Regions from separate parts of the Cryobacterium sp. TMT4-31 genome, predicted to be linked through region 2. Evidence: predicted binding sites of a transcription regulator. Region 2 holds the regulator's gene; the other holds the start of a gene.

Region 1 (3,409 bases), on a different contig from region 2:
TCACGGAGACGGTGGCGGTATCGGTCGTGGTGTCGCCCGAGTCGCGGAGGATGGCTTCGATGTCGATGCCCAGGCCGGCAGCTTTGATCTCCTCGACGGCGAGCTGAACACCGGCTTCTTCGGGCGGGCCGAGGAAGGCGAGCCCACCACTCTGGGGGAGGATCGTGCCGACCTTCAGGTCCAGGGCGCGGTCGCCGGCGGTGATCTCAGCGACAGTGCTTTCCGCCGCGGGTGCGTCCGAAGCGGCCGGCTCGGCTGCGTCGGTGCTGCATCCGGTGAGCAGAAGGGCGCTGACGCCGAAGATGGCGACGCCGGTGACGACGGCGCGGGCCGAGCGGGAGGCCGAGGCCTTCGCGAATACGCTCATGTTGCTCCTAGGGTAAGGGGAATCGAAGGTTAGAGCACGGCAAACGATCGTTGCCGTGCTGCAAAGGTATTCACCCGAACGACATCAAACAAGGCGGTCGTGTTACAGCCGTGTAACGCGACCAAATCGTTACGAACGGCCCCCTGATCAGGATGCTTGGCTCTGAGCCCCTAAATCGGGTCGATAACCGGCCGGCGCTGCGCCCGCCCCGCCCGCACCATATCGACGGTCAGCACGATCAGCGCGAGCCAGACCAACCCGAATCCGAGCCACCGTTCCGGCGGCATCGGCTCGTGCAGGATGACCACGCCGGCGATGAATTGCAGCACCGGTGCGAGGTACTGCACGAGTCCCATCGTGGTCAACGGCAGGCGCCGGGACGCGGCCGCGAAGAAGAGCAGCGGCACCGCGGTGAGCACACCGGTGCCGATCAGCGCGATGGTGTGCACCGTCGAGACGGTGCCGAAGGTGAGGCCGGAGATCAGCGAGACCACGACCAGTTGGATGATCGCGATCGGCGTGAGCCAGAGAGTTTCCAGGGTCAGCCCGGAGAGCGCGTCGATGTGACCGCCGACCCGCTTCTTGATCAGGCCGTAGAAGCCGAAGGAGAACGCCAGGATCAGGGAGATCCAGGGCACGGTGCCGTAGCCGACGCTGAGCACGATCACGGCGATGAAGCTGATCACCACGGCAGCCCACTGGGCCCTGCGCAGCTTCTCGTGCAGCACCAGGACGCCCAGCAGCACCGTGATGATCGGGTTGATGAAATAGCCCAGCGCCGTTTCGACGACGCGGCCGCTCAGGGTGCCGAGGATGAAGGTCTGCCAGTTGATGAAGATCAACACCCCGGCCAGCCCCATCGTCCACACGATGCGCGGCGAACGCAGTGCGGCCACGAGCGGCCGCCAGGCCCGGGTGGCCAGGATCAGGACCGCGCAGAACACCAGCGAGAACAGCACCCGCCAGGCCACGATCTCGAACGCTCCGGTCGGGGCCAGGAAAAGGAAATACAACGGCAGGAATCCCCACATGCCGTAGGCGCAGATCGCGAAGATGAGGCCCGTGCTCGCGGAACTGCGGACCGGGCGCATCCCGCTCCGGGCCGCATCCACCGGCTCGGTCGGCTCGGCGGCCCCGGTGGGATCTGTCGGATTCTCGTGCACGTTGCTACCCCTCTGGACGCGAAAAATCCCGGATGGCCGAGGCCATCCGGGATTCAACGATATGCGGTGTGACTAGCGAACGACGACCGCGAGAACGTCGCGAGCCGACAGAACGAGGAGGTCCTCGCCACCGAACTTGACTTCGGTTCCACCGTACTTGGAGTAGATCACCTTGTCGCCGACGGCGACGTCGAGCGGGATGCGGTTGCCGTTGTCGTCGATGCGGCCGGGGCCGACGGCGACAACTTCGCCTTCCTGGGGCTTCTCTTTGGCGGTGTCCGGGATCACAAGTCCGGAAGCGGTGGTCTGTTCTGCATCCACCTGCTTGATGACGATGCGATCTTCGAGCGGCTTGATGGAGACCGACACGGTTGACCTCTTTCTTAGCTAAGACGTAGTTAGCAGACTCACAGCGAGAGTGCTAAGTCGAGTTTAGGGCGCAACTGGCACTCACGCAACGTGAGTGCCAGAGTGCTCGGGGTGCGGCCCGGTTTGGCTTGATAGGTTTGCGGGATGGAACGCGCCGAGCTCGTTGAGCTGCTCTCACCCGAAGGCCTGCGCCTGCTGGACTCCCTGCCCGTCTACGAGGCCGGTGCCGACGTCGTGCGCACGGTCAGTGCCCTACGCAAGGCCGGGCACTCCCCCGCCCTGGTCAACGCGGTGCTCTACCAGTCCCGGCTGCGGGCGAAGGCGACGGGCAAGTTCGGCGACTTTGCCAGCCGGATGCTGTTCACCGAGGCCGGCCTGGAGCAGGCCACCCGGTTGCGGGTCGCCGCCCTGCACGCCGGCCGGTTCGTGGAGGCCGGCCTCACCCGGGTCGCCGACGTGGGCTGCGGCATCGGCGGCGACGCCATGGCGATGGCCGCGATGGAGCTGACGGTGACCGCGATCGACGTCGACGAGGTCACCGCCACGGTCGCCAGCTTCAACCTGGCCCCCTTTCCGACCTCCTCAGTGCGCTGCGCCGACGCGGCCGACATCGACCCCACCGAGTTCGACGCGCTCTGGTTCGACCCGGCCCGCCGCACGGCCGGGCACGGCAACACCAGCCGGCTCACCCGGTCAGAGGACTACTCCCCCAACCTCGATGACGTCTACGCCCTGAGCAAACGGATGCCCGTCGGCGTCAAGCTCGGTCCCGGCCACGACCGCGACCAGATCCCCGAGACCGCGGAGGCCCAGTGGGTGTCGGTGGACGGCAAGCTGGTGGAGATGGGGCTGTGGTTCGGTGCGCTCGCGCGGCCGGGCATCCGCCGGTCGGCGCTACTGCTCAGCAAGGACGGAGTCGCGGAGCTGACCGCGCCTGCCGACAGCGAGGATGTGGCTGTCGGCGAGCTCGGCGACTACGTGTACGAACCCGACGGCGCCATCATCCGCGCCCGGCTGATCGGTGACCTCGCCCGATCGATGGATGCGTCGATGCTCAGCGAGGGCTTGGCCTACCTGACCAGCCCGACGCTGACCCGCACCCCGTTCGCCACGGCGTTCCGGGTGCTCGAGGTGCTGCCCACCGACGAGAAGAAGCTGCGGCTGGCGCTGGCTGAACGGAAGATCGGCACCCTGGAGATCAAGAAGCGCGGCGTGGATGTGGATCCGGCGACCCTGCGCACCCGGTTGAAGCTCAAGGGCCCGGAATCGGCAACCCTGGTGGTGACCCGCGCGGCCGGGCACAAGGTGGCGCTGCTGGTGGAACGGGTCTGACCGGCGTCAGCCGGCTCGCGGGTGCGGCTCAGCCGAAGTAGGCGGGCAGCATCCGGGTGATCACGACGAACCACAGCACCGCCATCAGGATGCCCAACAGACCGCTGAGCAGGCCGAGGAGCCAGAGGCCGCCGGAGCGGCGCTCCACGTACCTGGCCACCAGAGCGAGCACGACCGC
Region 2 (3,409 bases):
CTGACGGTGACGGCGTGCTTGGCCTCAGCCCCGGTAATGCTCACCGTGGCCCCGACCGCGGGGTCCGCGGTTGGCGAGCCGTCGGCGGAGGCGCCGAGGGTCTCTGACAGGAAGAAGTGCGCCATCGAACGTGGTCCTAGCCGAGGAACCTGTCGCGGAGCTTCGCGAACAGGCCCTGCTGGAACTGGCTGAGGGCGGGCGCCGGAACCTTGTGCCTGGCGGCGAAGGCCTCGATCAGTTCCCGCTCCTTGTGGTCGAGCTTGGTGGGGGTGAGCACCTGCACGCCGACCCGCAGGTCACCGCGGCCGTTGCCGCGGAGCCTCGTGACGCCGCGGTCCTTGACCGTGAGGATCTCGCCGGCCTGTACGCCGGGGCGCAGTTCCACTTCGATGTCACCGTCGAGGGCCTTCACCGTGGCCGTCGCTCCGAGGATCGCGTCGGTCATCGGCACCTCGAGGGTGCAGAGCAGGTCGTCACCGTCGCGGCTGAAGACGTCGTGGTGGCGCACCTTCATCTCCAGGTACAGGTCACCGTTCGGGCCACCGGCCGGCCCGGCCTCGCCGCTGCCGGGCATCTGCAGGCGCAGGCCCGTGTCCACGCCGGCGGGGATGTCGACCGGCACGGTGCGGCGGGCACGCACGCGGCCCTGGCCCTGGCAGGTGACGCACGGGGTGGCGATGATGGTTCCGTAGCCGCGGCAGGAGCCGCAGGGGCTGGAGGTCATCACATTGCCGAGCAGCGAACGCACGGCGCGCTGGATGCTGCCGGTGCCGTGGCAGATGTCGCAGGTGACCGGGGAGGTACCCGGCTGGCAGCAGGTGCCCGAACAGGTGGCACAGACGATCGCCGTGTCCACCTCGATGTCGCGGTGGGTGCCGAAGATGACCTCGTCCAGGTCGAGTTCGACGCGGATGAGGGCATCCTGGCCGCGTTCACGCCGGGAACGGGGACCACGGCTGCCGCCGCCGCCACCGCCGAAGAAGGTCTCGAAGATGTCGCCGAAGTTGCCGGCGTCGAAGCCGCCGCCCTGGCCGTTGCCGGAGCCGCCGCGGTCGTAGTTCTGGCGCTGCTTGGGGTCGCTGAGGACGTCGTACGCGTGCGTGACGGTCTTGAACCGTTCTGACGCCTCGGCGCCGGGGTTCACGTCGGGGTGCAGCTGGCGGGCGAGCTTGCGGTACGCCTTCTTGATTTCGTCGGTGCTGGCGTCGCGGGCGACGCCGAGTGCTTCGTAGTGGTCAGCCAAAGCTGGCTCTCCTTGGGGTTCTGGGGTGGGGAAGTCGGGTCGAGATAGGTGTGGGGCGGCTAGTTCTCGCCGAGCAGTCGGGAGAGGTACCGGGCGACGGCGCGCACGGCCGCCATGTTGTTGGAGTAGTCCATCCGGGTCGGGCCGAGCACACCCAGGCGGGCGGCGTCGCCGCGGGAGGTATAGCCGCTGGTGAGCACGGAGGTCTCGCCGAGCCCGAACGGTGCGTTCTCCCGGCCGATGCTCACCGACACGCCGTGCTGGTCTGTGGCCATTTCGCCGAACAGGCGCAACAGCACCACCTGCTCCTCGATGGCCTCGAGAACCGGATAGATGCTCCCGGTGAAGTCTTCCTCGGTGCGCACGAGGTTCGCGGCTCCGGCCATGACCAGGCGGTCCTGCCGGTTCGCTCCGACCTGATCGCGCAGGGTGCCGGTGATGAGATCGACGAGCTCGGTCTGCTCCGGCGATCCCAGACCGGTCGGGCCGCTCAGGGCCGTGGCGGCGGCCGCCATGCCGAGGCCGCCGACGACGGCGTTCAGCCTGGAGCGCAGCTCAGCCAGGGCGGCTTCCTCGATCGGGCGCGGCAGTTCAACGACCCGTTGCTCCACCCTGCCGGAGTCGGTGATCAGCACCGAGAGCACCCGGGTGTCGCTGAGCGGCACGAGCTCGATGTGGCGCACCGTGGCCCGCGACAACGAGGGGTATTGCACCAGGGCCACCTGGTGGGTGAGCTGGGAGAGCAGGCGGACACTGCGGGCGAGCACTTCGTCGAGATCGGCGGACTGGCCGAGGAAGACCTCGATGGCCTGCCGTTGGACGCCCGTGAGTGGACGCAGGTCGGCCAGGTGATCCACGAACAGTCGGTAGCCCTTGTCGGTGGGGATGCGCCCCGACGACGTGTGCGGCGCGACGATGAGTTCTTCCTCTTCGAGCAGGGCCATGTCATTGCGGATCGTGGCGGCCGAGACGCCGAAAGCGTGCCGGTCGACGATCGACTTGGACCCGACCGGTTCGCGGGAGGCCACGTAGTCCTGCACGATGACCCGAAGGACTTCGAGGCTGCGGTCTGATACCACTGGACGCTCGCCTCCCTCTCCCGTTTGTGCCGCCGACGGCTGGCACTCTCTTCGTATGACTGCCAATCATAACGCGGGCGTCTGGGATACCCGTTGCTCACGGACGAATTCGCGCAGTACCGTGGTGGCACACGTATCTCCGTGGCGGTATCCACCGCTGTTCTCCATCGCTGAATCCACTTGCACGTCGAAGGGCATCGTCATGAGCTATCCCAATGGGCCTGGACAACCGACAGGGTCGGGCACCGCTGCTGCGCTGACTCCGGAGCAGGACAAGCTGTGGGCGTCCCTGGCGCACCTGGGCGGCATCCTCTCGTTCCTGCCGGCCCTGATCATCTGGCTGGTCTTCAAGGAGCGCGGGCGATTCACCGCCGGCGAGGCCAAGGAGGCGCTCAACTTCCAGATCACGCTGTTGATCGGCTATCTCGCCATCAGCGTGCTCAGCACCGTCCTGGCACTTCTCACCTTCGGCCTGCTGGCCGGGCTCGGCTCGCTCACCTGGGTGCTCTGGCTGATCGGCGCGATCTTCTCGGTACTCGGTTTTGTCAGCGCCCGAGACGGCCGCCCGTATCGCTACCCGTTCGCGCTGCGCCTGATCAACTAGCGCCCGATCAGCTAGTTTTCTCACTGCGGGCGCCCGAGACCGGCGCTATTCTGGTGACAGCTCGACCAGCACCATCCTCGCTCCCCCGAGCGCCCACGAAGGAGATTTAATGTCTGAGGCAACGCCTCCCCCCGCCAACCCGTACCAGGCACCCAGCCAGCTGAGCCCGGCCGACGAGAAGCTGTGGGCGACCCTGATCCACATCGGCGGAATCCTCTTCGGCTTCCTGCCCGCCCTGATCGGTTACATCGTGCTCAAGGACCGCGGTCCGTTCATCCGCGCACACGCCGCGACGGCCCTGAACTTCCAGATCACCCTGGCCATCGCCTACCTGGTCGGATCGATTCTCACCGTCATCCTCGTCGGCTTCCTGATCCTGGCCGCCGCCTGGATCCTCAGCATCGTCTTCAGCATCATGGCCGCGATCGCCGCGAACAAGGGCGAGTGGTACACCTACCCGCTGACGATCAAGTTCGTCAGCTG

The links. The regulator HrcA, encoded in region 2, represses chaperone genes, less so after heat shock. The targets are predictions, from matches to a motif close to TTNGCACTCGNNNNNNNCGAGTGCNAA.
Region 1: the regulator HrcA is predicted to act here: its motif matches at 1,974-2,000, upstream of groES (co-chaperone GroES).

Annotation. Positions count from the first base shown of each region.
Region 1 covers NZ_SOGI01000053.1:52,116-55,524, forward strand. The annotation lists gene E3T19_RS12145 (ABC transporter substrate-binding protein) at 1-367, opposite strand, end outside; gene rarD (EamA family transporter RarD) at 538-1,458, opposite strand; gene groES (co-chaperone GroES) at 1,603-1,899, opposite strand; gene E3T19_RS12160 (SAM-dependent methyltransferase) at 2,044-3,231, shown strand; gene E3T19_RS12165 (hypothetical protein) at 3,260-3,409, opposite strand, start outside.
Region 2 covers NZ_SOGI01000068.1:69,822-73,230, forward strand. The annotation lists gene E3T19_RS16930 (16S rRNA (uracil(1498)-N(3))-methyltransferase) at 1-125, opposite strand, end outside; gene dnaJ (molecular chaperone DnaJ) at 137-1,243, opposite strand; gene hrcA (heat-inducible transcriptional repressor HrcA) at 1,303-2,322, opposite strand; gene E3T19_RS16945 (DUF4870 domain-containing protein) at 2,525-2,926, shown strand; gene E3T19_RS16950 (DUF4870 domain-containing protein) at 3,036-3,409, shown strand, end outside.